3 regions of the Rhizobium azibense genome follow, and region 1 is predicted to be linked to each of the others. Evidence: riboswitches for the same ligand, from Rfam matches in the RefSeq annotation. Region 1 holds a riboswitch; each other region holds the start of a gene.

Region 1 (3,271 bases):
CAGCGCGCTGCGGCTCTTTTGGAGTTCGCCCTCCAGCCATTCGATGGTCGGAAGGTCGAGATGGTTCGTCGGCTCATCAAGCAGGAGAATATCCGGCTCAGGCGCCAGCACGCGGGCAAGCGCGGCACGTCGCGCTTCGCCGCCGGAAAGCTTCTTCGGATCCTCATCGCCCGTGAGACCGAGATGCGAAAGGAGGTAGGTCACGCGATAAGGGTCATCACCCGGTCCCAAACCGGCTTCGGCATAAGCCTGCACCGTATTGAAACCGGCAAAATCCGGAGCCTGCTCCAAGTAACGCACCGTCGAGGATGGATGGCGGAACACCTCGCCTGATTGTGCTTCAACGATCCCTGCGGCAATCTTCAGAAGGGTCGATTTGCCCGAGCCGTTACGGCCGACCAGACAGATCTTGTCGCCCGGCTCGACCTGCAGATTCGCGCCGGCCAAGAGAGGCGTTCCGCCGAAGCGTAGGAAGATATCGTAGAGTTTCAGGATGGGAGGGGCCAAAAATCAGACTCCGGAAAAATCATCAGGGCGGGCAAGGACGATCGCCCGGCCGCTGCCGAGCGTGAAACGGACCTTGCCTTGTGCAATGTTGGAAATGGTACGCGAGGAGCCGAAGGGCAAATGAAAATCGATGAGCGGATAGCGGGCGTTCTCGATGAAAAGACCATGCAGCTCGCTGAAGCCGGATACCGAAAACAGGCTGTTCCTCGGCAAATCGAGCTCGATCGTACCGGCGATAAGCGGCACGGCCTCCTCCGTTCCGGAGGTCAACAGAATGTCGAAGCCCTGTTCGGCAAGGCTGACGGCGTAAAGCAGGTGCTGCAACGCGTGGTCCGAGCGCTCTCCGCCGAGCGCACCGGCAAGGACAAGTCGCCGTGCGCCACGGGCAATCGCCTCCGACACGGCGATTTCACCATCCGTTGCGGCCTTGGCGGCCGGGTAGGGCTGTTTCGGGACGTGCGGAAATGCCCCCTCCAGATCCGGCGGTGTCGAGTCGAAATCCCCGACCCAAAGCTCAGGCACGACGCCCAGCGCTGCTGCATGCCGCATCCCGCCGTCGGCGGCGATGAAGCGGCTGCCTGAAACGGCAGAACGCAGGCGCTCGGTCAGGCTGAGTTCGCCGCCGAGCAGGATCGTGAAAGTGGATTGGCTCATCGCATTGCCCATAGCGCAAAGCAGGGGCCAAGGGAAAGGGTCTACCGTCAGCGTGCTTGCCCTTGTCATAAGGCCGTCATGGCGATACATCTGCCGACGCTCTAACGGGGTGCCTGGACGTCCGCAAGGATACCGGCTGAGAGGCATTAAGCCAACCCGCGGAACCTGATCCGGATAACACCGGCGGAGGGATTAGACGCGTGACATTCGCCAACGCCCTTTTCCCGTTCAAAAGTAACCCAAGGAGGAGGCGCGCCATGTCCGGCCGCACATCGATTATCCCTTCGCTGACCGCAGCGTTTTTCGCCGCGACGCTCGGCGTGTCTGCCGCGCACGCCGCGCAAAAGACACTCACCATATACACGTATGAAAGCTTCACGTCCGAATGGGGACCCGGCCCGAAAGTCAAGGCCGCTTTCGAAAAGACATGCGGTTGCACGGTCAATTTCGTCAGTGTTGCCGACGGCGTCGCGCTGCTTTCGCGCTTGAAGCTCGAGGGAGCTTCCACCAGGGCTGACGTCGTCCTCGGCATCGACACGAACCTCGTGACAGAAGCCAAGGAGACCGGCCTTTTCGACGCAAGCGGCGTCGATGTCAGCGCGCTCAAGGTGCCGGGCGGCTTCGTGGACGAGGTCTTCGTTCCATACGACTACGGTCACTTCGCGATCATCTACGACAGGCAAACGATCAAGCACCCGCCTCAGAGCATGAAGGATCTGGTCGAAGGTGATCCTTCGCAAAAGATTGTCATCGAGGATCCACGAACCTCGACGCCGGGCCTCGGCCTGCTGTTGTGGGTCAAATCGATTTACGGCGACAAGGCGGCGGAAGCCTGGAACAAGCTCAAGAACCGCATCCTGACCGTCACGCCCGGGTGGTCGGAGGCCTATGGCCTGTTCACCAAGGGAGAGGCGCCGATGGTGCTGTCCTACACCACATCCCCTGCCTATCACATGGTGACTGAAAATACCGATCGCTACCAGGCCGCAGCTTTCTCGGAGGGCCATTATATCCAGATCGAGGTCGCTGGCCTATTGAAGAATGCACCCGAGAAGGATCTCGCCCGCGACTTCCTGAAGTTCATGGTGACGCCGGGCTTCCAGGATACCATCCCAACGAACAACTGGATGATGCCCGTTTCCGCAACGTCCACGCCGCTGCCGGATGCCTTCAGCGCGCTCGTCAATCCGGCAAAGACCTTCCTGATGAGCCCCGACGAAGTCGCCAGGAACCGCAGGGCCTGGATCGACGAGTGGCTTGCGGCGATGAGCATGAACTGATGCTCGAGACCGCAGCCGAACGACGGCGTGCATTGACCGGCGGGGCAATCAGCCTCGCCGCCATCGCGCTCTTTGTCGGCCTTGCAGCGGTCTCGTTGTTTTTTTCCGGGGGCAGCGCGGCAATCCTCGGCATTGTTCTCGATCCTTATATTCTGCGTGTGCTGCGCTTCACGATGCTGCAGGCGCTGCTTTCGACCGCACTTTCCATCGCCTTTGCGATTCCGGTCGCACGCGCGCTCGCCCGCCAGCCGCATTTTGCCGGGCGGGTGTGGATCGTCCGTCTGATGGCGGTTCCCATGGGGCTGCCGGTACTGATCGGAGCACTCGGCTTGATCGGGATATGGGGCAGGCAGGGGATGTTGAACTCGCTGCTGATGAAGGTCGGGCTCGACGAACCGGTCAGCATCTATGGGCTGACCGGCATCCTTCTCGCCCATATCTTCTTCAACCTGCCGCTTGCCTGTCGCCTGATGCTTGCAGGTCTCGAACGCGTGCCCGCCGAATACTGGCTGATGGCAAGCGGCCTCGGCATGCGGTCCGGCTCGGTCTTCCAGTTTGTCGAATGGCCGGCGATCCGCCAGCTCATTCCCGGGATAGCCGGCTTGATCTTCATGCTGTGCGCCACCAGCTTCACGTTGGTGCTGATCCTCGGTGGCGGCCCTGCAGCAACCACGATCGAGGTCGCGATCTACCAGTCGCTCCGTTTCGATTTCGACCCCGGCCGCGCAATCGCCTTGTCGCTCCTTCAGATCGCGCTGACGGCGATGATCCTCGGTGCGATGGCATTTATTCCGCGGATCGGAGATGAGGGCCTTACCGAAGGCAGAAGC
Region 2 (3,271 bases), on a different contig from region 1:
CCGGCATCTGGGCAATCATAGAGCAGGTCAAGGTTCATTCCGACCGTTACCGCCTCCTGACCTTGCCGCAAGATGGCCGTCTCGCCCGCGTCCTCGAGGAGCATTCGACCGTCATCGGCTGCATGCGCAAGGGTGACAAGAAGGGCGCCGTCGAGGCCATGGACATCCATCTCGGCAAACTACTGCACGAGGTTGAAAAGGCCGCGATCTGGGACCCGAATTACTTTATCGAGGACGCGAGAAAACCTATGTTATCAACTGAAAAAAAAGGTTTGTTTCAATGAAAGTCGACGTAAGGCACGCTTCCCATCCCGAGGCCGTTCGCGCCTACGACACCGACACACTGCGACGCCACTTTCTTGTCGACCATGTCTTCGAAGGCGGCGAAATCCGGCTTACCTATTCGCATTACGACCGTATGGTGATCGGTGGCGCAATGCCGCTCGGCGCCGCCCTCACGTTGACGGCGCCAAAGGCCATCGGCCAGGAGACCTTTCTTGCCGAACGCGAGCTCGGTGCGCTGAACATTGGGGGAGCGGGCCGCGTCCTGATTGACGGCAAGGCGTACGAGCTCTCGAAATACGATTGCCTATATGTCGGCAAGGGTGCGGTGGACATCCGCTTCGAAAGTACTGATGCCGGTAATCCCGCCAAGTTCTACCTCGTTTCGACGCCGGCACATCGACCGCATCCCGCGGTGCTCTTGACGCGCGAGCAGGCTCGGCATCTAACGTTTGGCGAAGCGGCAACTGCCAACAAACGATCAATCTTCCAATTCATCCATCCCGAAGTCTGCCAGTCCTGCCAGCTCACCATGGGCCTGACGATGCTGGAGCCGGGCAGCATCTGGAACACCATGCCCAGTCACATCCATGACCGGCGCATGGAAGCCTATCTGTACTTCGATCTCGATGCCGATCAGCGCATCTTCCATTTCATGGGCGAACCGCAGGAATCGCGGCACATGCTGATTGCAAACGAGCAGGCGATCATCTCGCCTCCGTGGTCGATCCATTCGGGCGCCGGCACCAAGAATTACAGCTTCATCTGGGCGATGGCCGGTGACAACAAGAGCTTCACCGACATGGATCAGATCGCGATCGCAGATTTAAGGTAAGTCCAATGGCAAACCAGTTTGATCTTTCCGGCCGCGTGGCCATTGTCACCGGCGCCAATACTGGCATAGGGCAGGCCATTGCGATGGCACTTGCCCAAGCAGGTGCCTCGATTGTCGCTGTCGGCCGCTCGTCCATGGATGAAACCGAGGCGATGGTCACGGAGGAGGGCGCGCGCTTCCATGCCATCAAGGCCGATCTTGGCACGATCGCGCCGGTAAAGCGTATCGTTGCCGAAACGCTCTCGGCCTTCGGTGCACTCGACATCCTCGTCAACAATGCCGGTATCATTCGCCGCGCCGATGCGATCGACTTCACCGAGGAAGACTGGGACGCCGTTATCGACACCAATCTCAAGACGGCCTTCTTCCTGTCTCAGGCCGCTGGCCGCCACATGATCGAAACGGGCAGGGGCAAGATTATCAACATCGCCTCGCTGCTGTCCTTCCAAGGCGGCATCCGCATTCCGTCCTATACGGCGTCGAAGAGCGGCCTTGCCGGCGTCACGAGGCTGCTTGCCTGCGAATGGGCAGGCAAAGGCGTCAACGTCAACGCCATCGCGCCTGGCTATTTTGTCACCAACAATACGACTTCGCTCCGAGAAGATCCGGACCGCAGTGCCGCCATTCTCGCGCGCATCCCGGCAGGACGGTGGGGAGTGCCCGCCGAACTCGGCGGTGCGGCGGTGTTTCTCGCCTCGTCCGCGTCCGACTACGTCCATGGCACCGTGCTGCCGGTCGACGGCGGCTGGTTGGCACGCTGACGGGAAGGGTTGCATCTCCAAAGGCAGACGTGTCTTAATCTTTCCCTTGTAGGCATCCCATCTGCCTGTTGAAGGAAGTGACGTGAGCCACTCGCTTGACACCGGCGACACGCGCCCCTAACCTTTGAACATTCACCAGGGGGGTCCCGGCAAGGGGCTGAGATACTGCTGTCGCGCGCAGTGACCCGTTGAACCTGATCCAGTTCATACTGGCGTAGGGACGGTGCGAGCGCTCGAAAGGCTTGGAATTCACGCGTGGAATCCATGCCGGCGTCTTTCCATCATTCCGGCTAAGGACTGGGTCTCCAATCACAACTTGGAGCCTCAAACCATGAATATCGCCGCAAAGACCATCACCCCCACCGTTACCACCGGTCCGCTGCCGGCATCTCGCAAAGTCTGCATTGCGGGAGATATCCATCCCGACATTCGCGTGCCTATGCGCGAGATCAGCGTTCATCCGACCGCAGGCGAGCCGCCAGTCAGGGTCTACGATTCGTCTGGCCCCTATACGGTCGAAGGAGCCGATATTCGCATCGAAGGGGGCTTGCCTCAACTTCGGCGTGACTGGGTGCTCGCCCGCGGCGACGTCGAGGCCTATCAGGGTCGCCACGTTCGCCCGGAAGACAATGGTTTTGCCAGCGGTGAACGGCTGACGCCCGAATTTCCAGGCCAGCGCCAGCCGCTGCGGGCAAAGAACGGCAAGGCTGTCACCCAGCTTGCCTATGCGCGTGCCGGCATCATCACTCCGGAAATGGAATTCATCGCCATCCGCGAAAATCTCGGCCGGACGGCTCAATGCGAGGCGGTGGTTCGCGACGGCGAAAGCTTTGGTGCCAACATCCCCGACTATGTCACACCTGACTTCGTCCGGCAGGAAGTTGCCGCAGGCCGCGCGATCATCCCCGCCAACATCAATCATCCAGAGGCCGAACCGATGATCATCGGCCGCAACTTCCTGGTGAAGATCAACGCCAATATCGGCAATTCCGCCGTGACCTCGTCGATGGCCGAAGAGGTCGAAAAGATGGTTTGGGCGGCGCGGTGGGGTGCCGATGCGGTCATGGACCTTTCGACCGGCCGCAACATACACAATATCCGCGAATGGATTATCCGCAATTCGCCACTGCCGATCGGCACCGTGCCGCTCTACCAGGCGCTGGAGAAGGTCGAAGGCATCGCCGAGAACCTGACATGGGAGGTTTATCGTGACACGCTGATCGAACAGGCGGAACAGGGTGTCGACTATTTTACCATTCATGCCGGCGTGCGGCTCCACTATATCCCGCTGACTGTCAACCGAGTCACCGGAATCGTCTCGCGCGGCGGCTCCATCATGGCGAAGTGGTGTCTGCATCACCACCGTGAGAGCTTTCTTTACGAGCATTTCGAG
Region 3 (3,271 bases), on a different contig from region 1:
CCCTGAGATTGAACCTTTACAAGCATCGGGGATACTGGTTCAAAGGCAAGCACCGCGAGAAGCATATCATGAAGACGCTCGCCGAGCTTGCAAGGCCGGGAGATACCGTTGTCGAGCTCGGCGGTCACATTGGTTATCTGTCGGTGCATTTAGCAAAGATTGTTGGCGATGACGGTACTGTTGTCGTTTTCGAACCTGGGCCCAACAATTTGCCGTATCTTCGAACCAACACAGAGCGCTTTGCGAACATTAAAATCGTTGAGGCTGCGTGTGGAGATCTCGATGGCCCCGTGGAGTTTTGGATAGAAGGGCTGTCGGGACAGAACAATTCGTTGGACAGAAACTATAAAAACTTTGAACAAAACCGCGAGAATGCGTTCAGCGATGCGCTCATGGAATCCATTACGGTCGAGATGATGCAGCTTGACACATACTTGGAAGAGACGGGCCTTCGTCCGGCGCTGCTGAAGATAGATGTGGAGGGAGCTGAACACCGTGTGCTTCTCGGTAGTTCACACTGTCTGGCAAATGTAAGGCCTCTCATAGTGGTGGAAGTTACCGAGGACTTTGACGAGGTAGCCAGAATATTTCGCGAAAACGACTACGCCATACATGATCGCAGCCGCCCCGAGTGGGTATGCATTCCGGCCGAACGCGTCGAAGCGTTTCAACAAATATCGACGCATTGAGCGCCCTCTCGTTCTCGTCAGCGCCGTCGTTGCGGGCTTGCAAACTCCGCCGCTTGGAAAAGCAAGCGGCCATAGCTCGACCACAGAATGGTGAGGACGTCTTTATTCGCGACTTCGCCAAATCGGGCTCCACAAGCGAAGACGTTGGCACGGGCCCTGGCTTCAAGCAATACGGGCCATGCCGTTTTTAGGGGTGACAGACAGAGATTTGTCTGCAATGAAGACCGCGATGAGAGACAGGGGCGTTCGTTGAAAGACGGGCTGAGAAGTACCCTTCGAACCTGAACCGGATAATGCTGGCGGAGGGAGTCGCTCGGAGCCTTCGCTTGTTCAGTAAGGCTCCCCGCGTCTTTGCCCCGCCCGAAAGGGGCAAATGCCGATACGAAATTCACCCAGGCAACTCTTTGCGGCCATGCGCGCGACGCCGCCACTTGTCCATTGCATCACCATCGATTGTCGCGATGCAGCTCGATGGGACACACTCGCGGATTGCGAGAGTAACATCGATATGAGGCGTTTCAATCTATCCCCTTATCCCTCCCCCCGAGCCTTTGCGCGGCGCCAGCATGGTCAATACCGCGATCGCCGCCGCTTCGGGTGCTTGCGACAGGGTCAAGTGGCTTGTCCTCGTATCTGTCATCTGTGGCACGCGGATCCGCGGCAGGCTGGTGCAAGCTTGACTGAGGCAATCCGAAAGGCACGCGCATGATCTACAACGTTCTTTCCATTGCCGGCTCTGACCCTTCGGGCGGTGCCGGCGTCCAGGCCGATTTGAAGACATTTTCGGCGCGCGGCACCTACGGCATGGCCGTTTTGACGGCCTTGACGGCACAAAATACCCATGGCGTTTCCAGCGTGCATGCAGTTCCAGCGGAGTTCGTCGCCGAGCAAATCGGCATGGTTTTCGCCGATATCCGCGTCGATGCGGTGAAGATCGGCATGATCGCCAATGCGCCGATTGCCGAAGCTGTCGCCAAAGCGCTTTTGCCGCACCGCGGGATCCCGATCGTGCTCGATCCGGTGATGATTGCCAAAGGCGGTGCGGCACTTCTTGATGTTGAAGCCATCGGCTTTCTCAAGACCCGGCTTCTGCCGCTCGCAACGCTTCTGACCCCCAATCTGCCAGAAGCCGCCGCCCTGCTCGCAGAGCAGGTAGCAGGCACCCGAGATGCCATGGAGTGGCAAGCGGAAAAGCTGCACGCGCTTGGTCCCTCTGCCGTTCTCGTAAAGGGCGGTCATCTTGGCGGGATGGAAAGCCCCGACGTTCTGATAAGCGAAAGCAAGATTACCTGGTTCGAAGCTCCACGCGTTCCGACGAAGAACACGCACGGCACCGGCTGCACGCTTTCGAGCGCGCTTGCAGCAGAGCTCGCAAAGGGCAGATCGCTCGAGGCAGCGGTCGCCACAGCCAAGGATTACCTGGCTGCAGCCGTTGCCGGAGCCGGCATGCTCAGCGTCGGTTCGGGCCAGGGTCCGGTTCAGCATTTTCATGAGCTCTGGGCAGGATGATGCACAGGCTGCTCAGGTCTTCACGGCGCCGGCCGTCAGACCGGCAATGATATGCTTTTGGGCAATGAAGAACACGATTACCGTCGGCAGGATGGTAAGCGTGATGAAGGCGAGCACCAGCTGCCATTCGGTGCCATACTCGCCACGATAGACCATGATGCCGAGCGGCCACGGATATTTCGGCTCCGAATTCAGCATGATCAGCGGCAGGATATAGCTGTTCCAGCTGCCAACGAAGGAGATGATGCTGACGGTTGCAACGATCGGCCGCGCCAGCGGTAGCGAGATGTACCAGAAAAAGCGCAGATAGCCGCAACCGTCGACAAAGGCCGCCTGGAACAATTCCTCCGGAAGGTTGCGGAAATAGTTCCTGAAAAGCAGGATGCTCATTCCGAGGCCGAATGCCACCTGCGGCAGCACCACACCCCAATAGGTATCGAGTAGGCCCAGATCGCGGATGCGGATGAAGAGCGGCAGGATCGCCGTTGCTGCAGGAAACATCAGGCCGAGCAGGAAATAGTTCAGCAGAAATGACGATCCGAAGAAGCGGACATGCGCAAAGGCGAAGGCGGCCATCGATGAGACGATCAGCGTCAGAGAGACCGTGAGCGCTGCAATGACCAGCGAATTGAAGATCTGCAGCCAGTATCGGTCTCCGAAGAGGATGTCGGTATAGTTCGACCATTGCCACTCTGCAGGCAGCCCAAAGGGATTGGTGCGCAGGTCGCCCAGCGTCTTGAAACCGCCGAGCGCCGTCGTCAGCAACGGTATGAGAACCAGCGCCGCGATCAGCGTCAGCGACACGTAGAGATAAACGCGCGTTCGCAGCGGCATGCGAATGGTGGAGCCGGTATCAATCATTGCGCATGAAAATCCTTTTGTAGCCGAAGGCGAGTGTCATGCAGATGATGAAGAGAACAACGCCGACGGCGCTGCCGAGACCGACCTGCATGCGCATGACGCCGTAGGTGTAAAGAAAGGTCACCATCGTCTGCGTCGAATTCGACGGTCCGCCGCCTGTCAGCGGCATGATCATGTCGAAGAGCTGCAGCGAGCCGATAACCGCAAAGAAG

What was found. A riboswitch is a leader RNA that binds a small molecule or an ion and turns the genes downstream of it on or off. The one in region 1 is predicted to bind thiamine pyrophosphate.
Region 2: it holds a riboswitch for thiamine pyrophosphate, as region 1 does, so the genes downstream of both, thiC (phosphomethylpyrimidine synthase ThiC) here and thiB (thiamine ABC transporter substrate binding subunit) in region 1, are expected to answer to the same signal.
Region 3: it holds a riboswitch for thiamine pyrophosphate, as region 1 does, so the genes downstream of both, thiD (bifunctional hydroxymethylpyrimidine kinase/phosphomethylpyrimidine kinase) here and thiB (thiamine ABC transporter substrate binding subunit) in region 1, are expected to answer to the same signal.

The regions. Positions count from the first base shown of each region.
Region 1 is NZ_SMBJ01000007.1:227,321-230,591, reverse strand. Features, by position in the region: gene EV130_RS19145 (ABC-F family ATP-binding cassette domain-containing protein) at 1-507, opposite strand, end outside; gene EV130_RS19140 (thiamine diphosphokinase) at 511-1,161, opposite strand; TPP riboswitch at 1,257-1,370, shown strand; gene thiB (thiamine ABC transporter substrate binding subunit) at 1,419-2,441, shown strand; gene thiP (thiamine/thiamine pyrophosphate ABC transporter permease ThiP) at 2,441-3,271, shown strand, end outside.
Region 2 is NZ_SMBJ01000006.1:152,515-155,785, reverse strand. Features, by position in the region: gene EV130_RS16490 (GntR family transcriptional regulator) at 1-284, shown strand, start outside; gene kduI (5-dehydro-4-deoxy-D-glucuronate isomerase) at 281-1,117, shown strand; gene kduD (2-dehydro-3-deoxy-D-gluconate 5-dehydrogenase KduD) at 1,123-1,878, shown strand; TPP riboswitch at 2,006-2,117, shown strand; gene thiC (phosphomethylpyrimidine synthase ThiC) at 2,210-3,271, shown strand, end outside.
Region 3 is NZ_SMBJ01000002.1:110,390-113,660, forward strand. Features, by position in the region: gene EV130_RS04665 (FkbM family methyltransferase) at 1-689, shown strand, start outside; TPP riboswitch at 918-1,014, shown strand; gene thiD (bifunctional hydroxymethylpyrimidine kinase/phosphomethylpyrimidine kinase) at 1,395-2,198, shown strand; gene EV130_RS04675 (carbohydrate ABC transporter permease) at 2,211-3,059, opposite strand; gene EV130_RS04680 (carbohydrate ABC transporter permease) at 3,052-3,271, opposite strand, start outside.